4 regions of the Clostridium sp. LBM24168 genome follow, and region 2 is predicted to be linked to each of the others. Evidence: riboswitches for the same ligand, from Rfam matches in the RefSeq annotation. Region 2 holds a riboswitch; each other region holds the start of a gene.
The links. A riboswitch is a leader RNA that binds a small molecule or an ion and turns the genes downstream of it on or off. The one in region 2 is predicted to bind S-adenosylmethionine.

Region 1 (6,169 bases), 1.1 Mb from region 2:
AGAAGCAATTGTAGACATAAACCTTGAAAGGCCCCGAGATAGAACTGATCTGGAGTTTATAAAATTGAAAAAAGAAATATTGAAAAAACTTCATTTTGCCAGAGAGCATTAATAAAAATACTACCTATTATATAGGTAGTATTTTTGTTTTAAACAATCGCATCTAAAATTTGATCATTACCACTACTCTTTTTTCTTAAATATACATTACCCATTTCATCTGTTTTAATTATTGCCTTTTTGATAAGGCTTCTCTCCTTACGACATTCAAAGCAAATATTATCCATCATATTTGCTATTTTAATTTTGGAGCCATATTTTATTCCAAGTTGATTTAATGTAATAGGCAATCCAAGTTTATCGAGTAGACCAATAGCTTTAAATATTTCATCTTCACTTCTATTCTCAAGAACAAGCTGAACAATAAGTGCAAAACTGGCTTTTTCACCATGGAGATTATACCTTGTATCAGAAATATACGTTAGATTATCACTTATATAATTATATATTTTAATTGGATTTTTCCTTATATTATAATTTTGAATCATTCCTGATAACACCACAATAGAATCTATTAATTTTCTATAATGTTCATCATTAATATCCTCATCTAATTCTCCGTATAACCCATTAATATATTTTTTTAGCATATTTACTGAAGATTCTGATTGTTTTATATAACCATAATACCCGAAAACTGATAATGTATAACCTATGCCTGCGTTTAAATATCGTATTGGTGATTCAAGTATTAAATCTATGTCAGTCAAGATAAGTTTTGGCAAATTTTTTAATGGCATATATTCAATATATCTTCCAATATCATCATATATTATAGAAACATTAGAAGAAGCAGCACAATTTGTAGCAACAGTAGGAATAGTAATTACAGGAAGGCCTATTTTATCACCTACGGCCTTTGCCGTATCAAGTATTTTTCCTCCTCCTACACCAAGTACAACATCAACCTTCAGCTTATAAGCTAATTTTGAGTATTTTTTTACAGCATCAGATGTACAATATCCCTGATATTTTTCAATTTTATATTCTACTCTTTCCCTTATAAAACTCATAAGTATTTTTTCTCCAGCCTTGTTCCATGCAGACTTTCCGCATATAATCAATGCATATTTTCCAAATGTTGAAATATACTTACCGCTTTTATCTAGAATATTCTTTCCACTTACATAAGATTGCGGTATTTCTATATTTATCATTTCATTCACCCTCCCACAAATTTTGGTACTAAATTATTTCTTTTAGTTCTTGTAATGGCTTGATATAATCGCATAGATTTACACATTCCAATTTCAATTTATATACATTATAGTTTCTGCCTCTTTTTTTACTTATTAAAGCTTTTAATGTCATATAACTTTCATTAGAATATACTATCTCATCCAATTTCCCCGAAAAACGTATACTCTTGAACACACTACACTTTTTCTGCACATTATTTTTAAAGTAAATATTGACTTTAGAACCAATTTTCATTTTTTTAACATCTTTATCTACAATAAAATATATATCCGCATAATTACTTATAAATTCATCTATCTTTATAATGCAGATTTTTTTAAATTCATCTGTCATAACTAGATACCCCTTTTGAGACTGGTCTATATACTTCATTGCATCATTTAATATTGCACTCATTTTTCATATCTCCTTCCTCATCTTTCAGAAATTAATCTGCTTCTCTCGATAAGAAAATATACTAACCCATCTTTACAATAAAAAAGCCAAGTTATATTTATTAAAAAGATTTTATACAAATGATTCATCTCAATAATAAATTCAACTTGACCTCTAGTTTTCTAGTCAGCCGAACTAGATCTAATTAAAAACTAAACTTTGTTTATTTTTGTAAATAGCTTTTATCTCCTCAACTTTATCAAGTTTTTCCCAGGGAAGATCTATATCTATTCTTCCAAAATGACCATAAGCAGCAGTATTTTTATATATAGGTCTTCTTAAATCAAGATCTCTTATAATTGCAGCCGGTCTTAAATCAAACAGTTCATTTATAATTTTTACTATTTTTTCATCATCTATTTTACCTGTACCAAAAGTATCTACACTTATAGATACAGGCTTTGCAACACCTATTGCATAAGCTATTTCTACTTCAATTTTATTTGCTATCCCTGCTGCTACAAGATTCTTCGCAACCCACCTTGCCGCATATGCACCAGATCTGTCTACCTTTGTTGGATCCTTTCCTGAAAATGCTCCACCTCCATGTCTTCCATAACCACCATAGGTATCAACTATTATCTTTCTGCCTGTAAGGCCTGAATCAGCTTCAGGTCCACCCTTTACAAACCTTCCAGTAGGATTTACAAGATATTTTGTATTTGCATCTATAAGCTCTTCAGGTATTGTTACTTTAATTACCTTATCTATTATGTCTTTCTCAATTTCATCATGTATCACATTTTCTTCATGTTGTGAAGATACAAGCACGGTATCCACTCTCAAAGGTTTATCTCCTTCATATTCTACTGTAACCTGCGTCTTTCCATCCGGTCCGAGATATGGAATTACTCCATTTTTTCTCACTTCAGCCAGCTTTCTTGAAAGTTTATGTGCAAGCGCTATTGGAAGTGGCAAATACTCTGGAGTTTCATTTGTTGCAAATCCAAAAACCATTCCCTGATCTCCAGCCCCAATTTTTTCTATATTGTCTTTTTCGCCCTTTTTAGATTCCAATGATTCATCTACACCGAGTGCAATATCTGGAGACTGTTCATCTATAGACGTTATTACAGCACAATTGGATGCATCAAAGCCAAACCTTGAATGATTATACCCTATATTACTTATAGTTTCCCTAACTATTCTCGGTATATCCACATATGCCTTGGTTGATATCTCTCCAACCAACAGCACAAGTCCTGTATTTACAACTGTCTCGCAAGCTACCCTTCCATTCTTATCCTGTTCAATAATTGCATCTAATACTGCATCTGATATCTGATCGCATATTTTATCCGGATGCCCTTCTGTAACAGATTCCGATGTGAATAATCTACTCATTTTTATCAATCTCCTTTTTATCATCTATTATTGATTTTATTCCGGTATTATTAAACAAATTAAAAGAGGTTAAATTTCATCTATTGCAGAATTGAATTTCTACAGATAATCCTAATTTAACCTCTAGTTTCTCTAGTCAGCCAACTAAAATATTTAACTTACCATCATACAAATTAAAAAACTTCCTATGGAGAAACCACAGGAAGTTATATCCTTTTGTTTCTCATCTTTCAGGTTTAACCTGCTGGAATTGGCACCGTTAAATATAAAACTATATTCAGGTTGCCGGGCATCATAGGGCCAGTCCCTCTGCCTCTCTTGATAAGAAGTTCTTATTTAGTTGTAAGTTATATATACTATATATTATTTCAAATGCTTTGTCAATATAAAATTTTAATTTAATCGTGCAAATTACTATAAATTTTAATGCTATTTTTCTTAAAACCCTGTATAATGTTATTCATAAAAGACTATTTTTATATATTCTACATATGAATTTGTGCATTATAATAAAAAGTAGATTTGGAGTGACAATATGAAAAAAAGTAGTTTAAAATATAAAAATTATATACAAATTTTAAAGGAAGAACTTATACCAGCCACAGGATGCACTGAACCAATTGCAATTGCATATGCTGCGGCAAAGGCAAGAGAAGTATTAGAATATATACCTGAAAAAGTTATTGTAGAGGTTAGCGGAAATATTATCAAAAATGTTAAAAGTGTTATAGTTCCCAATACAAATCAATTAAAGGGCATAGAAGCTGCAACAGCAGCAGGAATTATAGCAGGAAATTCCTAAAAAAAACTAGAAGTTATTTCAGAGGTAACAAAAACAGAAAAACAAAAAATTAAAGATTATATGAATACACATTCAATTGAAGTTAAACCTGCAGAAACAGAATTTATATTTGACATAGGAATGCATTTATTTTATAAAAATTCATTTGTAAAAATAAGAATCGTAAATTACCATACAAATATTATTTATATTGAGAAAAATGGTAATTTACTCTATCACAAAAAAATAGAAGTGTCAAAGGATGATGGTCTCAGTGACAAGAAATTATTGAATGTAAAGGACATTATTGATTTTGCAAATTCCGTAGATATAAAGGATATAGAAGATATTATACATAGACAAATTGATTATAATTCAAAAATTTCAGAAGAAGGATTAAAAAATAATTATGGTGCTAATATAGGAAGTGTTTTACTTTCTACATATGGTTCTGATATTAAAATAAAAGCTAAGGCCAAAGCAGCTGCAGGTTCAGATGCCAGAATGAATGGGTGCGAATTACCTGTTATTATTATTTCTGGAAGCGGAAATCAGGGGATAGCAGCTTCACTCCCTGTTATTGAATACGCTAATGAGTTGAAAGTATCAAAAGAAAAACTCTATAGAGCTTTAATTGTTTCAGATTTAGTCACAATACACCAGAAAACTGGCATCGGGAGACTTTCTGCATATTGCGGTGCTATCAGTGCAGGCACAGGAAGTGGCGCTGGCATTGCTTATCTTTATGATGGAGGTTACAAAGAAATTTCCCATACAATTGTCAATGCACTATATATAGTTTCTGGAATTGTCTGCGATGGAGCTAAAGCATCTTGTGCAGCTAAAATTGCAGCAGGAGTAGATGCAGGAATATTGGGGTATTATATGTACAAAAATGGACAACAGTTCAGAGATGGTGATGGGATTGTAAAAAAAGGAGTCGAAGCCACTATACGCAATGTAGGAAAACTCGCAAAGGAGGGAATGAAGGAAACTGACAAGGAAATCATTAAAATTATGACTGAATAATATAACCCTTGATATTTTGAAATGATATGTTTCTACCCTGTAAAGATCTATTTCTAATTATATTTTTAGCACATTAAAGTGTAGAAATTTACAGAGTAGTGATTATCATACCAATCTTACTTTTTCATTTTTCTCCACCTGTACTACTCTTCCATCCTGGATAACTAGGGTTATTGAACCATATTTTATTATTTTTAACATACACAATATCATATTTAAGTTTTCTTTTGAAATACTCTTTGAAATATTATTGCTTATTATTTCTTTATTCATCAGAATACCTCCCTATTTATATAACAAACTCAATAGATATTTTATTTCATATAAAATTTACAGAAAAACTATAACTTATTTCCAAGGGATCTCTCAATTACCAAAGCTGCAGCCCCTATGGAAACAGCATTACTCTTAAAATATCCTTCTCTCTTAAAAGCAACCTTTCCATTAACATATTTAATACAGGTATTATAAAATAGATCCAGCTTTGCCAAATATCCATCCAGTATAATGCATTCCAGATTCAATAAATTTGCATATAAATCCACATTTGATCCAAATGCTTCAGCAGCATTTACAATTGTCTTTTCAGATATATTCTTAAAATTAACGCAATTGCTATTTTTATAAATAACCTGTTCAAAGATATACTCATTATTACCTGCTGTTCTTAAAATTTTCCCTCCTAAAATTGTACCTTCTCTTATTCTTGATCCACAATCAAAATAAGCCAAATTATTAAACATCTTGCCGGACCCATACAAATATTCTGCAACAACAACTGAATTTGCCCTGTTTTCACTAATTATATTACATTCAAGTTTTTCCTCCAGCATCTCTTTTGCAGGTACATCAAACCATGCCATTGTATCAACCGTGAGTCCTACTCCAACAAGTTCAATAAAATCAAGCCTTAGCTCAATATATATATGATTTATTTCATTTTGAATTTTTTTTACCATCTCATCAGGTAAAATGCCGGATTCAATATAAAAAATTTTTTTATAAATAATCTCCATTCTCAAATTCACCATAGAAATTTGTATATAGGTTTCAGATATATCTATACATATAATATAGAATCTACATATGTTTATATCATACAATACAGGACGCCTACCTCCGGTAGATTCTCCTATACATTTTTCAACTATAACACCTTTTTTTTCAAGAGGATTCATAATACGATTCAATGTAGTTAATTTCATTCTTGTCTCAAGCAAAATTCTATTTTTACTCATAGCTCCATTTTTCTGAAGTAAATTAAATATTTCTTTTTCATCTGATTTCAAATCTTGAAATAACTTGTAATTATCTATCATA
Region 2 (6,169 bases):
TGGACCTTTTTCAACCGAAACTTATAAAACAGATGCAGCATACTGTTATAGGTGTCCGGTTGGATGCAAATATCCCGAATGTGGTATAGCTTGTGCAGAAAAGTTGAGGACTATGTTAAATACTGTTATATCAAAGGATATGATAGCTTGCTTAATAGCGGAGCCTGTGCAGGGTGAAGGGGGATTTGTGGTACCCCCAAAAGAATATTTTAGTATTCTTCAAGAAATATGTAATGAGAATGATATAGTATTTATAGTTGATGAAGTACAAGCTGGATTTGCACGAACTGGAAAGTTGTTTGCACATGAACATTTTGATGTTGAAGCTGATATCATAACGATGTCAAAGTCTATAGCAAATGGAATCCCATTGAGTGCAGTTGTAGGAAAAGCTGAAATTATGGATGCTGCATGTGTAGGAGGAATTGGAGGAACATATGGAGGAAGCCCATTGGGATGTGTTGCAGCACTTAAAGTAATAGAAAAAATAGAAAAAGACAAACTTTGCAATAAGGCTAATAAAATTGGAAAATATATATTAGATAAACTTAATGAAATGAAGAGCAAATATAATGTAATAGGTGATGTAAGAGGGCTTGGAGCGATGATAGGTCTTGAATTTGTAAAAGATAGAGTTACAAAGGAGCCTTATGGAGAAATTGTAAAGAATATTATAGATTACTGTTTTAAACATGGAGTTATATTTTTGAATGCTGGTTTGTTCGGCAATGTAATTAGATTTCTTCCACCCCTTGTAATAACCAATGATCAACTTGAATATGGACTCAAGGTGCTTGAAGATGCAATTAGCAAATTCAGTATACAAGGTAAAGTGAAATATAAGAGTATAGTTTAATAGTTTTTCCTCGTAAAATTTAGACAAAAAAAGGAGTACATAGTATAGGGGATATGTACTCCTTTTTTATGCTATAATATTTAATAAAAAATAAGCGGGGCAAAAGTATTATGTTCTCTTTAGTTTATCAGTTTGATTTTTATTTACTTCAATTTATAGAAAAAAATATGCACAGCATCATTATAGATAAAATAATGATTGCTATTACCTACCTTGGAAATATGGGTATCATATGGATTATAATAGCATTATTTTTGATTATCAATAAAAGATATAGAAAAGCAGGTATAGTTACTTTGATTTCAGTGATTTTGGGGGCCATATTAAGTGAAGGTATAATTAAACATGTAGTTGAAAGGCCTAGACCATTTGTGAAATTCAGCACAATAAATCTTTTGATTTCAAAGCCATTGTCTTACTCGTTTCCTTCAGGGCATACTACGGCGGCTTTTGCAGCAGCAGGGATATTATCTAAGTACTTTAGAAGATATTCCATTGAAATTTTTACAGCAGCATTTTTAATAGCATTTTCTAGACTCTATCTATATGTCCACTATCCTACAGATATTTTGTCTGGTATGATTTTAGGTTTATTATGCAGTAAGGCTACACTTTATATATTTAAATGATGAAGTACTTTATTTTGGTAAATGAGAAGTATCATTTATGCTATATATCATTGGGGTTAAATTATCGTCAAAAATTATTTTGGATACAGATGTATTTAAAAGTATAATTTTATGATACATTATGAGTTCCCAGTCAAATAATGATACTAATCCAGCTTTTAATATCCCTCCATGAGCTACTACTACAATTTTTTTATTCCTGTTTTTATTTACGATATTTATTAAAGTATTTCCGGCCCTTTCACAGGCATTTTTCAAGCTTAAATCACCACCGCACAGGGGACCCTCCTTGATAGCATTTTTCCATCTGATATATTCTTCTTTATAGTTATGTAAAATTTCCTCGGAAGTTAGTCCTTCCCATTTTCCATAATTAATTTCACGTAGAGTATCTATTATTACAGGTTGTTTTCCAGTATTTTTTGCAATTAGTTCTGCAGTTTTTTTAGCTCGCTTTAGTGGACTTGAATAAATGCAATCGAAATTTCCATTTAGATGTTTGGCAAGATATTCAGCTTGGAGGATTCCTTCTCGTGCCAATTCTATATCTGAGCATCCCTGGAATTTACCTAGGGTATTCCATTCTGTCTGTCCGTGTCTTACTAATAATAATTCAGTTTGCATTGTACATCTCCTATATATTTTTTCATGAATAGATTTAAGAATATAATTTATGCTTAAATACTAAAATATTTTATCTAATAAGTCAATGATAATAAATATCGGATTGTAAATTATATTGACAAAATTAATTTGAATATGTTAATATTTAAATTAATTAAATAATTGATTCTTATCAAGAGAGGCAGAGGGAATGGCCCTATGATGCCCGGCAACCTGAATATGTTATTTCAACGGTGCTAATTCCAGCAGGTATATACCTGAAAGATGAGAAAGTGTAGAAAAAGCTTTCTTGTAATCTTAAACAGGAAGGTTTTTATTTTATATTGGATTTTAGGAATGAAATTATAATTACTGCTAAATGTAGTTTCATAAACTTTTAACCATATCGGTCAGAAGTTTATGATTAAAAGATATCATATAAAATAGCAATGGATAAGATCCTTTTGAAGATATAAATTTTTAAAAACAGGAAATATTTTAGTGAATATAATTTTACCGTTGGTGTGGATTTCGCAATGATGGAAAATATTTAGACAATTATAATTAGGAGGAAAGTTATGAATATAAAAGTAAATGGAGAAGATAAGGATATAAAAGATGGAGTAACAATAACTGAAATTTTGAAAATTGAAAATGTTGAAATGCCGGATATGGTATCAGTACAGTTAAATGATGAATTTGTAGATAGAGATAAATTTTCCGATACTGTATTAAAGGAGAATGATAAGATAGATTTCTTGTATTTCATGGGAGGTGGAGCTCTTGGATTTTAATGAAGAGCAAATTGAAAGATATTCAAGACATATAATATTGTCCGAAGTTGGAGTAGAAGGGCAGGAAAAACTTCTTAATTCAAAAGTACTTATTATAGGTACAGGCGGACTTGGGGCACCTGCCGCAATGTATCTTGCTGCTGCAGGTATAGGAACTATTGGACTTGTAGATGGGGATGTAGTTGATTTATCTAATCTTCAAAGGCAGATAATACATCAGACGAAAGATGTAGGTAAATCTAAAGTGCAATCCGGGAAGGAAACCATAAACGAGTTAAATCATGATGTAAATGTAATAACTTATGATGAACTTGTAGATTCACATAATATTTTGGATATTATAAAAGATCAGGACTATGACTTTATAATAGACGGTACGGATAATTTCCCAGCCAAGTTTTTGATAAATGATGCCTGTGTACTTTCCAAGAAGCCATTTTCACATGGCGGTATAATAAGATTTCAGGGTCAGCTGACTACCTATATACCTGACAATGGTACTCCTTGCTATAGATGTATTTTTCAATCACCACCTCCAGCTGGTGTAGTACCAACATGCAAGGAAGCAGGAGTACTCGGTGTTATGGGTGGAGTAATAGGATCGCTTCAGGCAACCGAAGCGCTTAAATATATACTTGGACTTGGAGGTAATCTTGCAGGATATCTTCTGACATATAACGCACTGACAATGCAGTTCAGAAAAATAAAAGTCGGTAAAAATAAGAAATGTGGAATATGTGGTGAACATCCTACTATAAAAAATCTTATAGACTATGAACAGGCAGCTTGTGACTTAAAAACAGGAAGTTTAAAAGGGTGATAAATTATGATTTATATGGATAAGTTGGAGTATGAAAAAATTATAGAGCAGGCAAGGAGAGAATTGCCGGATGAATGCTGTGGCTATCTTGCTGGGAAGAAGTCTGGAGTAGATATATTTATAAAGGAGGTATATGCTCTGACTAATATAGATCACAGTAATGAACATTTTTCGATGGATCCAAAAGAACAGTTCAATGTTATAAAGACGATTAGAAAAAAGGAATTTGAAATGATAGGAAACTATCATTCTCATCCTCAATCTCCATCAAGACCTTCTGAAGAAGATAAAAGACTTGCATTTGATCCTAATATACTCTATGGGATTTTATCACTGGAAAAAAAAGATACTGTATTCAATTTGTTTAAAATAGATCAAAATAAAATTGTAGAAAAACTTGAATATAAGGTTATTTAAATTGTTAATGTAAATTATTAAGGGGTGTGTTTTATATGATAGATATAAATCAGGATAATTATAACGCAATAGAGAGTATAAAAGATAAATCTGAACAGTACGAAAGAAAAGATATAGATCCTGTAAGATTCAAGGCATTTAGGGTTTCCATGGGAGTGTATGAACAGAGAAAAAAGGAAACTTATATGGTAAGGACTAGAATACCTGGTGGAGTTATAAGCTTAAAACAATTTCAATGCCTAAGTGAACTTGCCAAAAAATATGCAAAGGGGAAGTTGAAATTTACATCAAGGCAGGATATTCAATTTCATAGTATTGATCTGCAGGATGCATATCCAATAATGAAATCTCTCATAGATGTAGGTATAATAACAAAAGGGACAGGTGGAAACACTGTCAGAAATATCGAGTGCTCGCCGTTGTCAGGAGTTTCGCTTGATAATGTGTTTGATGTAACTCCATATATGAAAGCGGCTACCAACTATTTAATAAAAGATCCTACTACAATGAATATGCCAAGAAAATATAAAATAGCTTTTTCAAATAGCCAAGCTGATACAGGAAATGCAACAATATCGGATCTTGGATTTATTGCCAGGATTGTAGATGGAAAAAGAGGATTTGAATTGTATGGAGCTGGTGGATTCGGTGGAAGTCCGAGGGTGGCGCTCAAGCTTAGAGATTTTGTGAATGCAGAAGATATTCTTTACTATATTCAGGCAATGAAGAATCTATTTGAGGCAGAAGGGGACAGAACCAACAAGAATAAAGCAAGAATAAGATTTATATTAATGAGGCTTGGCGAGAAAAAATTTATAGAAAGATTCGACGAAGAAGTAGATAAATTGAAATCAAAAGGTGGATTGGATATTCATATAGATGAAGATGAATTTATAGTGAATCGTACATCTCAGATTGTTGAGGATGTCAAAATATCCGGAGAACTTGGCAATATACTATTTCCTCAGAAACAGGCTGGATATTACGCGGTTTATGTACATCCTCAAAGTGGAAACCTAAATGCTGACAATTTGGATGAGGTTCTGGATTTTGTCAAAAACTTGGGCTATGAAATATCAATCAGGGTAACAAATACACAGGGATTTTTTATAAGAGATTTAAAAGAACAGGATGCACAAAAACTTATTTCTGTGATAGATAAATTTACTTCAAGATATAACATGGATAATTCACTAACCTGTGTTGGGGCATCTACATGCCAACTTGGACTTTGCCTTTCCCAGAATTTATTGAAAGGAATCAAGGAAAAATTTAAAGAGGCACCATCAAACATAAAAGCTGCGCTTCCAAGAATGTATATATCAGGATGTCCTAATTCATGTGCACAGCATGAAAAAGGTACAATAGGACTTCATGGAAGAGCCAAGAGAACCAAAGAAGGACTTATACCTATGTATTCAGTATTACTGGGAGGAAAGGTTGGATCAAATTCAGCTAGAATGGGTGAAGACTATGGAGATATTCCAGCAAAAAAAATTCCTGATTTTCTCTATGAGCTTGCGAGCTTAAAAGTGAATTTGGGATATGAGGATTTTTATGAGTTTTTAAACAGCAAATCCTTAAATATAAAAGAACTTGTAAGCAGATATACCAATATAGACAAATTTGCCGGTGAAACTGATATCTATTTTGACTTTGGGTCTTGTGAGAGATTTTCCTTGAAGGGACGTGGTCCAGGAGAATGCAGTAGTGGTGTCATGGATGTTATAAGACTTGATCTTTCCAATGCAGAGGATTATCTTGAAAAATACAGAAAGACAAACAAGAACTCTGATTTATATTCTTCAGCGGTATCTTCAGCACGAACTCTTTTGGTTTTAAGAGGCGTAGACACTAATAAAGACAGAGAAATATTTGAGCAGTTCATCAAGAATTTTGTAGATGAAGGATACTTGAAAGTCTCCATAAAGGAATTGTTCCAGAGCCTTATAGATTATAAAATGGGTGACCTGGACAATCTATACGATAAACTGCCGGAGGTGGAATATCTGTACAATAAGGTCAAGGCAATGCATGAATCCCTAAATGG
Region 3 (6,169 bases), 1.0 Mb from region 2:
CAGGTATTTCAGATTCCAGACTTCCCTGTGAAATCAGCTTTAAATGTCCAACTGCATCGTTCAGGGATTTCGTTATTTTCTTAATTAAAGGAACGGTAATCAATACAGCCAGCAATATAAGTACACATGTCGCTATAATGGCTTTTATCATCAGTAGATTAATCGGCTCGGCCAGTTCACTTTCAGAAATACGTATTCCTAAAATCATATTTGAATTTGGAACAGAAGCATAGTACACCAAGTATGACATTCCATTGTCAGTATAGAATCCTTCTCCAGATTTTCTTGAAATCATGCTTTTACCAATGGACACAAGAGATGTATTCGATTCTTCCTGAATTTTTTTATTCATAACTTTGGATTTATTATCTACTGCTATATATGTTCCATCATTAGAAATTAAAAATACTCTTCCTGTATCTCCAATTTTTATACCTTCAATATTTTTTTGAATAGTTGTTAGATCCATGTCCGCCGTGGTAACCCCCAATAATTTATTATTTGAATCGACAAAATTGGCTGTTGCCGTTATCATGGAAACTTTTGTTACTGGATCAATGTATGGTTTGGACCAGGCTATATCTTTATTTATATCCATCCCCAACTTATACCAGTCATTACTGTGATAATCATTTTCCGCCTTGCTGTAATCATCGGTATAGACGACCTTCCCATTATCCTTGTATGCATATGGTCCGAAATATTTGATATCTTTTTTATACTTATAAGGTTCGAACCATATACCGTTACCACAAGTCTCCTTGTTTGTTTCCGGAAATTTTTTTAATATTAAAACATAATTATCCTTTTCCAGTACTGGATATGAAGCCTCAACTGTCTTTGCCAATGTTTGGGCAACTTTTGCATTATTCAATAGTAATTTCTGAATCATTTCTGAGTTATTAGATAATCTTGTATTCATCTCTTCCGCTATCTGTTTATTTAATATTGTTCTGGTGCTAAAATAAGTAATTATAGTCAAAGAAAACATGCCAACCAATATTACCGGTATAACTATCAAATTTATTTTGATTAATATACTTCGCTTTTTCATTCGCTACTTTCCCTTCAATAATTAATTTTATAAAGCTATTCAAGCACTTATAACATTTGTTTTATTGAGTAAAATATCATTATATATATCCATAAGTCCACTAAAAACTTTATTCCAGGATCTATTAAGTCCAGTATTTCTTCCATTTATCCTCAATACATTTCTCAAATCTTCATTATCAATTAACTCTATCATTAAATTAACCAATTCATTGACATCTCCTGCTCTGAATTTAAGTCCGTTAATTCCATGCTCAATTATATTTTTGACTCCTCCTGCATCGGCACCTATAACCGGAATGCCAGAAGTCATGGCCTCAAGCACCACATTCCCAAAAGTCTCTGATGAAGAGGGAAAAGTAAATACATCACTTGATGCATAAATTTGTGCTAATTCTCTTCCTTTTTTAAATCCCGTAAATATAGTATCTTCTGGAAAACAATTCTTGCATTTATCCATATACGGGCCCTCTCCTGTTATAACAAGGGCTATTTTATCTTTATATTTACTATAAACTTCTTTATAGGCATCAATTAAAATATCTAAATTCTTCTCTGGTGAAACCCTTCCTACGTACAAAAATACCAACTTGTCGTTAATACCAAGCTTTTTTCTTAAATCATCACTTCTTAGTTCAGGTTTGAATTTTTCAGAATCCACTCCCCTTGAAAAAATATCTGTATTTGATATTCCCTCTCTCTTAAGATACAATTTTGCTTCCTCTGATGGACACAACGTCAAATCATTTTGATTGTGAAACCATCTCAAATAAGTCCACATGTAATAATTCAAAAAGTTTAAATTATAAGAATTTAAATATTGACAGAAATTAGTTGTATAATTAGATACGGTGGGTATTCCATGCTTTTTACCATATTTTAACCCTGCCACTCCCATATTGAATTCAGTCATAAGTTGTATTATATCAGGTTTAAAATTAGACAATAAAGTATTTAATCTAAAGGTGTTAGGAAAAGCTACTCTACATTCCGGATAGGGAAAAAATTTTATACTAAAAAATCTTTGAATATTATAACTTTCATTTTTTTCTATATCATTTCCAGGTGCAAATATTAAATACTCAATATTGTTTACTTCGTAATACTCTGCAAGTTTACTTAGGGTATTCGTAACTCCATTTATCTGGGGTAAAAAAGTATCTGTAAAAATAGCTACTTTCACATTATCCCTCCTATACCTTTTGGTAGATTATAATTTTCTAAATTTTCTAAATTATTGATGTTAAAATAGACTATTGATTCTACTGTCATATTTATAGTTGATACAGCATAAATTATATCTCTTAGAAATGACCTCCTTTGTTTAAAATATCTTTTCTGCATATCAAAAACAATTGATAATACATTCCTTTGCGGTAAATTTCTACTGTCAATTAATTTTAGTCTGCCAAATATGAGAAGAATTTGTAAATTAAAATGAAGCAATATTTCATATGCTATATGCTTAAAAATATTTTTTTTACTGTATTCCTCAGTATGATATAGACAGAAATAATCACTTATATAATGACACATAATCCCAAGAATCATCGAAAATTGATTGATATCCAGTTCGTCATGAGAAAGTTGATTAAAACATTTAGATACAATATGCAAGCTATCCTTCAAAGTATGGGGATTCCTGCAAGAATTAGGAGAAATATCTGGTTTAATATTTCCATACATAAAAATTATTTTGTTTAATTTAAAATTTAATTCTCTTAAGCAATGTTTATATACAATTTTAGAAAATAATATATGTGTATTTATTATCATTACCTTGACACCTCTTTACATATTCCCCTAATATAATAATATTTCCTATAGCTGCTTTTTGACTGCATGTTTGTGTTAAGTTTTATTTAAGAGATATTCATGTATGTTAAATTCACAAATTTTTAGATTTTAATGATTGCTCAAAAACAGATAAACTAGAAAAGAGTATTACAAAACCAGGTACATAGTTCTGTAATACTCTTTTCTAGTTTATAATCCACACTTTTCGAGTGCTTGTTTTAAATCATAGATAATATCCTCTGCACTTTCAAGCCCTATACTGAATCTTATATATCCATTCCTAAATTTTTCCGGATAAAAATTTATTCTTTCATCATTCGGACCTGTATAGACAATTAGACTTTCATCATGTCCAAGAGAAACTGCCGGAATAACGAGTTTAAGAGAATTTATGAATTTATTGTGAGTTTCGCTATCTGCTTTAAGTGCAAAAGCTATGACTCCAGAATACATCTTCATCTGCTTTTTTGCAATTTTATGTTGTGGATGGCTCTCAAGTCCAGGATATGCAACAAATTTCACGGATGGATTTGACTCCAGATATTGTGAAACTTTAAGTGCAGTATCACTGTGCTGTTTCATACGAAGAGGTAATGTCACAACTCCTCTCATTATAAGCCATGCATTGAACGGACTTATTGTACCTCCAAGATTAACCATAGCTTCACTTTTTATTTTGTCTATAAGTTCTTTCTTTCCTATTACCGCTCCACCCATTGCATCACCGTGTCCATTTATATACTTTGTCAAACTATGAACTACCAGGTCAGCTCCAAGTTCAAGAGGATGCTGTAAATATGGAGATGCAAAAGTACTGTCCACACTAAACAATGCTCCAATAGACCTGGCAATTTTAGCTATTTCTGCAATATCGCTTATCTTCGTAGTTGGATTGCCAGGTGTCTCAACATGAATAAGCTTTGTATTAGGTCTTATTGCTTTTTTTATTTCTTCCAGGTTGGATGTATCTACAAGCGTAGCTTCTATTCCATACTTGTCTGGAAGATACTGGTTAAGCAGTCTGTAAACTGCTATGTATGATACATTCGAACATATTACATGAGATTTACTTCTAAGAAATGTAAAAAATACTCCTGCAAGTGCTGCAACCCCACTTGCCAGTACTACACAATCTTCACCACCCTCTAATGCAGCCAGTCTTTGCTGAAGGTAAAGCTGATTTGCAGAAGTATTCCTTGTATAAAGCATCTGGTTTGGATCACTCCAATTAATTGATGATGCATCCTCTGGAAGTTTGTAACAATTTGCCATAGTTATAGGACGCCTAATAGAGCCTGTCTCTTTATCAATACCATTGCCTACATGTACACATTTTGTTATAAAACTAGTTTCCTTGGTCATATGTTTCCTCCTTGTAAATTTAATAAATATTTGTATTAAAAAAAGCCGTCTTTCATAAGAAAAACAACTTTAATTTCATAAAATATTTTTCTTATCTCTCAGAATATTCTGCTGGAATTAACACCATACATCGATATACAAATGTTGGTTGTCGGGTTTCAAAGGGCCAGTCCCTCCACCACTCTTGATAAGATTCAATTATTTAATTTATTTCATAATATACTAGAAAAAATTTATTGTCAATAAGTTTAATGGTAATTTGATCTTTAACTATTTTTCTTCTCCATATCTAGAAGCTTTTTCTTTATACCTAACCCACCTGCATAACCAATCAAATCTCCATTGGAACCAATAACACGATGACATGGAATGATAATCGCAATAGGATTCTTATTATTTGCCATGCCTACTGCACGGTATGCTTTAGCATTTCCTATGCTTTCTGCTATATACTTATAACTACAGGTTTCCCCATAAGGGATATTCTGAAGTGCTCTCCATACTTTTCCTTGAAATTCAGTTCCCTGTGGTGCCAGCGGTATATCGAAAACTTTCCTTGTCCCACTAAAGTACTCCTCAAGTTCCTCATATACCCTTTTAATTAAGTATGTCTCAATACACATTGTATATTCAGGAATATTTTCTCCAAAATATATATGAGTGATATTTCCGCTGTTTTCGGCAATAACTAACTTCCCGATTTTAAATTCATAGCAATATGCGCTGTACATATTATACCCTCCATTCATTATTCTTTACATATCATCTTCATATTCTTTACGTATCTTATTTTCACGTTTTTTTGAAATCCATCCTACTCCCCACATACAGAAAAAAGTAATAGCGAATGAACTTAAAAAAATGATAACTATTTCTATAAAAAACATTACGATATTCTGTCTATTTTGTATATATTTCATGTAATTTGACACACTAGCAATTATTGTAACTGCTGAACTTGAAATCAAGCTATTCAGCAAATATATTCTATTTCCATGTTTCTTTGAATCAAATATACCATTTCCTTTTATGACATTTCTTATAAGAATGTAGAATGATCCACCAAAAAATGCAATAAATTCCGTCATATAGGAAGTAAATGGTTCATCCAATATAAATTGCTTATACAATACAGAAATTAATAAAAAAACGGAAACCATCTGAAATGCATCGCTGGCTATCTTATGCTGTTCAGCTATAATTCTCTCATCTTTAAAATTTTTATTTATCATTTATATTCCTCCCAAAATAAATCATTTAATGTTCTATTTAATGTTCTACATATGGCAATACATAATCTAAGTGATGGATTATACTTTCCAGCTTCTATCATACCAATTGTCTGTCTTGTAACCCCTATTTTTTCCGCAAGCTGTTCCTGGGACAAATCACATTCTACTCTTGCAATCTTCATACGTTTGTTCTTCAAGTCTATAACCTCCTTACACTATTTATTATAATATATATGTGTATAAATGTAAATTATATATTTCATTTTGTTTTATATTTTATACTTTTACAATTGAGGTTTACAAGTACTTTCTATAAAATATAAATTTTAATTGAAAATTATGATATTATTTTATATATAATACTTTCATGAAAGGACGATACTAATGAACATTTCAATCAGACAGGTAAAAGATGAAGATCTTGACGCAGTCGCAAAAATTGAAACAATATGCTTTCCAAAAGCGGAAGCAGCTACAAGAAAATCCTTGAGGCAGCGTATAAAAATATTTTCGGAAAGTTTTTTTGTAGCAGAAGAGGATAAAAAAATAATTGGCTTTATAAATGGATGCATAACAAATGAAACTGCCATCTATGACGAACTGTACAAAGAACCTTCTCTACATATTCCAAATGGAAATTATCAGACAATTTTTGGACTTGATATATTACCAGACTATAGAAACAATGGGAATGCAGCTAAATTGATGAATCACATGATAGAGGC
Region 4 (6,169 bases), 510 kb from region 2:
GTCATATAGCAAAAATTGATGAAACCGGAATGAAACACTATTATTCTATGACATTTGTCCTTGATATCAATTCCATGACATATAAGGATGTCTGTATAATTGCAGAAAGGAAAGACTTCCTGCCTGGACCTAGTAAAGACAAAATGTTATATGATGTAGTATTTGGTGGGGGACTTATTTTCCATGGCAAAAAGGCGGTACTGTATGCTGGAATAAGTGACATTGAAGCCCAGACAATTGAAATAGATAATCCATTTTATAAATATATGGATAAAGATCAAAATGGAGCTTTGGAAATTTTTTGATATAGGGGGAGAAATGAATATAAAGAGATATAAATTTAATCCTATTATAAAAGCTGAAGACGTTAAACCTTCGTGTGAGAATCTTAAGGTTATAGGAGCATTTAATCCTGGAGCCACTGTATATGGAGATCAAGTAGTACTAGCATTTAGAACTGCTGAGGTGACTGAAAATGTCAATGATAATTTTTTGAAAATACCAGTTGTAGATTCAGAGGGTGGATTTTTGACAACTGTGACTATAAATAAGAGAAATAAAAATTACGATTTTAGTGATTCACGTGTAATAAAAAATGTAAAAGAACCATACGATTTTGAGTACCTTACTTCTATTTCTCACATAAGGCTTGCAAGGAGCAGGGATGGTATAAATTTCGATGTAGATGACAGACCATTTATTTTCCCGGGAAACAAGTATGAAAGTTTTGGAATAGAAGATCCTCGGATAACCAAGATAGATGGCAGATATTATATTACCTATAGTGCAGTTTCCAAATATGGAATAGTAGTGAGCTTGATTGTTACAGAAGATTTCAAAAATTATAGAAAGTTGGGTAATATATTTAATACTGAGAACAAAGATGTGGTAATCTTTCCAGAAAAAATAGGAGGAAAATACTTTGCACTGAATAGACCGGTATCCAGAAGTACTGGAAAACCTATGATCTGGATATCTGAATCCGACAATCTGATAAATTGGGGAAACCACAAGCTATTGGCATGCACAAGGGAGAATTGCTGGGATTCTAAAAAAATAGGTGCAGGTGCACCACCTATAAGAACAGATGTTGGATGGCTAGAATTATATCATGGAGTAGACGAAAATGAGTGCTATTCCATGGGAGCACTTCTGCTGGATATAAATGATCCTTCAAAGGTTATTGGGCGCAGTAAGGAAGCAATTTTATATCCCTATGAGCATTATGAAACAGAAGGATTTTTTTCAAATGTTGTTTTCCCTTGTGGAGCTGTGAAAATAAAAAGTAAGTTATATATATATTATGGGATAGCAGACAGCTCCATCGGGTTAGCCATTGCAGACATGAATGATATTTTGAGCTCTATGGAAAATCAGGGAACCACAACAGGTTGAAAATGTTTATTGGGTGGCTCTTTTTTTATATTGGATGATGTGTAAAATAGAAGATGAAGGGTATTACAAACAGTATTTAGCGGAGGAATTGATATGAAAATAGGAGTTATTATGGGGGGAATATCCTCAGAAAGAGAAGTATCACTAGATTCTGGGAAAGAAATAATGAGTTGCTTTGATAGAAATAAGTATACAGTAGTTCCAATTGTTATAGATAATAAGCGAGATATAATAGATAAAACAGGAAGTATGGATTTTGCCTTTATAGCACTTCATGGAAAATTTGGAGAAGATGGGACTGTCCAATCTGTGCTGGAAACTTTAGATATACCTTATTCTGGCTGTGGGCCACTTACAAGTTCCATATGTATGGATAAGGACATGACAAAAAAGGTATTGAAGAGTGCTGGAATCAAAACTGCAAGATGGATTTGTGTCAAATCAACAGATGAAATAGATTATGACTATCTGGGTGAAATGGGTTATCCGCTGGTTGTAAAACCAAATTCAGGAGGATCAAGTGTAGCGACGAATATAGTTAAAAGGAAAGAAGATATAGAGTACTCGGTAAATTTGGCATTAAAGTATGATGAGGAAGTTATGATTGAGGAATATATAAAAGGTGATGAGATCACCTGCTGTATTTTAAACGGAAAGACATTGCCACTAATTCAAATAAAGCCGAAAACAGAGTTTTTTGATTATGAGGCAAAATATACTGAAGGTGCTTCAGATGAAATAATTGTCCAGCTTGAAGAGAAACTTCAAAGTAAAATTGAAGAAATATCTCTTAGATGTTGGGATGTGTTGAAGTGTAGAGTATATGTGAGAGTTGATTTTATGATAAAGGACAATATACCTTATGTACTTGAACTCAATACACTCTCGGGAATGACAAAGAATAGTCTATTTCCAAAGAGTGCAAAAGCAGTAGGTATGTCTTACAGCCAACTTCTGGATAATATAGTTGAGTATTCTATGAAAGAAAACTGTAAAGTCGCTTCTAAGAAAATTTATGCATCATGAAAATATTAAATAGATAAATAGAAGCCTGCATAAATAATGTATTAATATTTATACAGGCTATTCTTTATTTAAGTTCTAAATTGTCGAGAACTGCATTGACAGATAAAATACATGATGATATAATCAATTACGTGAAAAAGTAAATCAAAATAAACTTATCAAGAGAGGCGGAGGGATTGGCCCTATGAAGTCCGGCAACCAGTATTATATACATTGGTGCTAACTCCTACAGCGAAAGCTGAAAGATGAGAAAATCATTAAGGTTTCAAACCCGGGATTTTTCTCGGGTTTTTATTTTGATTAAATTAATTGAGGGGGAACTTGTATGAAAAACATCAAAAAGATACTGGTAATTATATTTTCTTCTGTATTCGTTTTAGCAGCATTATCAGGATGCGGAAGTAACAACGGAGGAAATACTGGAAGTAGTGATACATCAAAAAGTGAAAAAAAGGATATAACAATAGGGGCTACGCCTAAACCCCATGAAGAGATACTTGAAAAGGTAAAACCTATACTTCAAAAAGAAGGATATGAACTTAAAATAAAAGAATTTACAGATTATGTAACACCAAATAAGGCACTTGCGTCTGGTGAGTTAGATGCAAATTTTTTTCAACATATACCATATCTGGAAGACTATAATAAGAAAAATGGTACGGATTTAGTTTCTGTGGCAAAAGTTCATCTTGAACCAATGGGAGTGTATTCAAATAAGGTTAAAAATTTAAAAGATCTCAAAGATGGTGCTGAGATTGCAATACCAAATGATGCCACAAATGGTTCCAGAGCTCTTAAACTGTTAGCACGTGAAGGGCTTGTAAAGGTTAAAGATGGAGAGCTTATTTCTAAGTTGGATATAACTGAAAACAAGAAGAACCTTAAGATTCAGGAGTTAGATGCTCCACAACTTCCTAGGGTATTGGGTGATGTAGATGCAGCAGTTATAAATACAAATTATGCATTAGAGGCAAAATTAAATCCAACTAAAGATGCACTTGCTATAGAATCAAAAGAGTCACCTTATGCAAATATAATTGCAGTTAAGAAAGAAGACAAAGACAAACCTTATGTGAAGGCTCTTGTGAAAGCGGTAAATTCGCCTGAAATCAAGAAATTCATAGAGGATAATTACAAGGGAAGTATAATCCCTGCATTTTAACACTAAATTTTGAGTATTTTATAAATAAAGATGATGTATTGTAAAAAATTACAGTATATCATCTTTATTTATGTATTGATTTATGTAAAAATATATAGAGAGGTGAATTTATAATTATGTTTTTTGATATAAAAATTGATGATAAAAGTCCTGTTTATATACAGATAAAAAATTATATAAAAAATATGATACTTAGAGGAATGATGACTTCAGGTGAAAAACTTCCATCCACCAGGGAAATGTCTTCAAGATTGAAGGTAAGCAGGAATACAGTTATTTGTGCTTATGATTTTCTAAAAGATGAAGGCCTTGTACATATGAAGAAAGGAAAGGGAGCTTTTGTATCTGATGTAAAAGTAGATTTTCAGGAAAAGTGGAATATAGACTGGAATAAGCGCATAAATAGTTATGCAAGGGAATCAGAAAAATTGGATATAATCAAAAGCGAAATAAAGTGGGAGAAAGGAATGATATCATTTAAAAGTATAGCTCCTGATGACAGGTTATTTGATGTTGAGAATTTTAAAAAATCATTTTTGAATTGTGTATCGCGAGAAGGCGGGAAAATATTGAATTATGGATATGCACAGGGATATAAGCCACTTATTGAATATCTTGTCAAATATATGGCAGACAAGGGTATAGATGTTTCCGGGAAAGATATACTTGTAACTAATGGATTTACAGAAGGATTTAATATTATACTGTCATGCCTTGTAAATAAAGGAGATAATATATTATGTGAAAATCCGACTCACAATACGGCTATAAAGATTATGAAACTGCATAGATTAAATATAACAGGAATTAAGATGAATGAAGATGGGATAGACCTTAATGCTTTAAGAGAAAATCTAAAAAAACGCAAATTTAGTTTGGCATATTTTATACCGTCCTATCACAACCCAATGGGGGTTGTAATGTCTCCTGAAAAAAGAACAAAATTGTATAATACTCTTAAAGAGTATGATGTTCCTATAATTGAGGATGGTTTCAATGAAGAACTGAGATATCTAAGTGATCATGTATCACCAATTGCTGCACTTAGCGGTGGTGGTAATAGTGTGATTTATGTAGGCAGCTTTTCAAAGATACTCTTCCCGGGTCTGAGAATAGGGTGGATACTTGCAGATAAAGAACTTATAGGATATCTTGAAAGTGCAAAGAGAGGCAGGAACATACACACCTCTTTTCTGGATCAGGCTGTATTCTATGATTATCTTAAAGAAGGAAATTTTGAAAAGTACATTAAAAAGGCAAGGAAATTTTATAGGAACAAATATGAGTTGGCAGTTGGATTTGCTAAAAAATATATTCCTTATGATAAAATATATGGAGAGGGAGGTCTGCATGTTTTTGTGGAAATTGAGAATATAGATTCAAGAAAACTTCTTGAAAGATGCTGCAGAAGGCAGGTAATATTTACTCCCGGAGATTTATTTTATGTAGATGATGGAGGCAAAAATACATTTAGACTTGGATTTTCGAGGACAAGCGACGGAGATATAGAAAAAGGATTTAGAATAATAGGAGAAGAAGTCAAAAAAATGAAATCTGTTTAGGAGGAATATTTATGAGAAAATTAACGAAAAAAGTACTATATAAGGGAAAGTGGATATCATTAAATGAAATAACTTATATAGGAAAACAGAATGAAAAATTGAAATGGGAAAGCATAGAGAGAACTAATTTTGTAAATACTGTAGTAATGGTAGCCAGACTGATTCCCTCCAATAGATATGTACTTATAAAGCAATACAGGCCGGTAGTTGATAATTATATAATTGGATTTCCGGCAGGACTTATGGAAAATGATGATATAGAAAAAAATGCACTTAGAGAATTGAAAGAGGAAACGGGATATATAGGAAGAGTTAAATCTATAAGTCCTCTCCTGTATTCCAATGCCGCACTTCTTTCAGATACAATAAGACTGGTGAATGTGGATATAGATGAGAAATTGCCTGAAAATATAAATCCCAGGCAGGAACTGGAGGAAGCTGAAGATATAGAAGTAATACTGGTTGAAAAGGATAGAATGAAGGATTTTGTCATAGAACAGCAAAAAAAAGGACTGGGAATTGGATTGGGATGCTGGTATGTATTCTGTGGGCTGCAAAACAATTAAACAGGTGGATAATAGGATGATAAAAAGTTTAATTATAATGTGCAGTATAATAAGTGCTTGTGGTATTATAGTGGTAATAATTGTATTTATTGCACTGTTTTCCGACAAAAAATAAATAATAAAGTTTGAATTGAAGGTGTTTAATTTGAAAGATTGGCTTCTTAAAAAAGACGACTATGTGCCTGAAAATGATTCAGATAGATTTATAGATAAGAGTATATTTTCTATTTTGAAGGTACTTTCTCTTATAAAAAGAAGAGATAAGTTAAAAAACGGAATCATATATAAAATAAATCCAGTGGTGAAGCTTGTATTTATGTTCTTAAATATAATATTTTTGTCGGTTTCTAGAAATCCCGTATATGTTGCGGCAGTAGATATATATTTTCTATTGATGCTGAGTTTTCTAGATGCGGAAGAAATAAAAAATATTTTACTCTTGAGTTTTATAATACCAA

Region 1: another riboswitch for S-adenosylmethionine. It lies ahead of metK (methionine adenosyltransferase); the one in region 2 lies ahead of thiS (sulfur carrier protein ThiS).
Region 3: another riboswitch for S-adenosylmethionine. It lies ahead of ACSVC9_RS08235 (trans-sulfuration enzyme family protein); the one in region 2 lies ahead of thiS (sulfur carrier protein ThiS).
Region 4: another riboswitch for S-adenosylmethionine. It lies ahead of ACSVC9_RS10860 (MetQ/NlpA family ABC transporter substrate-binding protein); the one in region 2 lies ahead of thiS (sulfur carrier protein ThiS).

What each region holds. Positions count from the first base shown of each region.
Region 1 covers NZ_CP196861.1:1,579,186-1,585,354, forward strand. The annotation lists gene ACSVC9_RS07785 (ABC transporter ATP-binding protein) at 1-112, shown strand, start outside; gene ACSVC9_RS07790 (iron-containing alcohol dehydrogenase) at 150-1,217, opposite strand; gene ACSVC9_RS07795 (hypothetical protein) at 1,246-1,656, opposite strand; gene metK (methionine adenosyltransferase) at 1,837-3,039, opposite strand; SAM riboswitch class I at 3,260-3,367, opposite strand; partial or broken gene ACSVC9_RS07805 (L-cysteine desulfidase family protein) at 3,575-4,849, shown strand; gene ACSVC9_RS07810 (DUF2292 domain-containing protein) at 4,955-5,122, opposite strand; gene ACSVC9_RS07815 (ROK family transcriptional regulator) at 5,191-6,168, opposite strand.
Region 2 covers NZ_CP196861.1:2,685,349-2,691,517, reverse strand. The annotation lists gene gabT (4-aminobutyrate--2-oxoglutarate transaminase) at 1-856, shown strand, start outside; gene ACSVC9_RS13315 (phosphatase PAP2 family protein) at 967-1,485, shown strand; gene ACSVC9_RS13310 (histidine phosphatase family protein) at 1,495-2,109, opposite strand; SAM riboswitch class I at 2,276-2,380, shown strand; gene thiS (sulfur carrier protein ThiS) at 2,667-2,882, shown strand; gene ACSVC9_RS13300 (HesA/MoeB/ThiF family protein) at 2,872-3,702, shown strand; gene ACSVC9_RS13295 (M67 family metallopeptidase) at 3,709-4,119, shown strand; gene ACSVC9_RS13290 (sulfurtransferase TusA family protein) at 4,155-6,169, shown strand, end outside.
Region 3 covers NZ_CP196861.1:1,667,513-1,673,681, forward strand. The annotation lists gene ACSVC9_RS08220 (methyl-accepting chemotaxis protein) at 1-1,054, opposite strand, end outside; gene ACSVC9_RS08225 (glycosyltransferase family 4 protein) at 1,094-2,236, opposite strand; gene ACSVC9_RS08230 (zinc dependent phospholipase C family protein) at 2,233-2,829, opposite strand; gene ACSVC9_RS08235 (trans-sulfuration enzyme family protein) at 3,040-4,212, opposite strand; SAM riboswitch class I at 4,301-4,406, opposite strand; gene ACSVC9_RS08240 (methylated-DNA--[protein]-cysteine S-methyltransferase) at 4,479-4,943, opposite strand; gene ACSVC9_RS08245 (DUF6773 family protein) at 4,968-5,444, opposite strand; gene ACSVC9_RS08250 (helix-turn-helix transcriptional regulator) at 5,441-5,641, opposite strand; gene ACSVC9_RS08255 (GNAT family N-acetyltransferase) at 5,829-6,169, shown strand, end outside.
Region 4 covers NZ_CP196861.1:2,174,924-2,181,092, reverse strand. The annotation lists gene ACSVC9_RS10875 (DUF1861 family protein) at 1-305, shown strand, start outside; gene ACSVC9_RS10870 (glycoside hydrolase family 130 protein) at 319-1,395, shown strand; gene ACSVC9_RS10865 (D-alanine--D-alanine ligase) at 1,489-2,421, shown strand; SAM riboswitch class I at 2,574-2,673, shown strand; gene ACSVC9_RS10860 (MetQ/NlpA family ABC transporter substrate-binding protein) at 2,747-3,583, shown strand; gene pdxR (MocR-like pyridoxine biosynthesis transcription factor PdxR) at 3,700-5,145, shown strand; gene ACSVC9_RS10850 (NUDIX domain-containing protein) at 5,157-5,711, shown strand; gene ACSVC9_RS10845 (energy-coupling factor transporter transmembrane component T family protein) at 5,848-6,169, shown strand, end outside.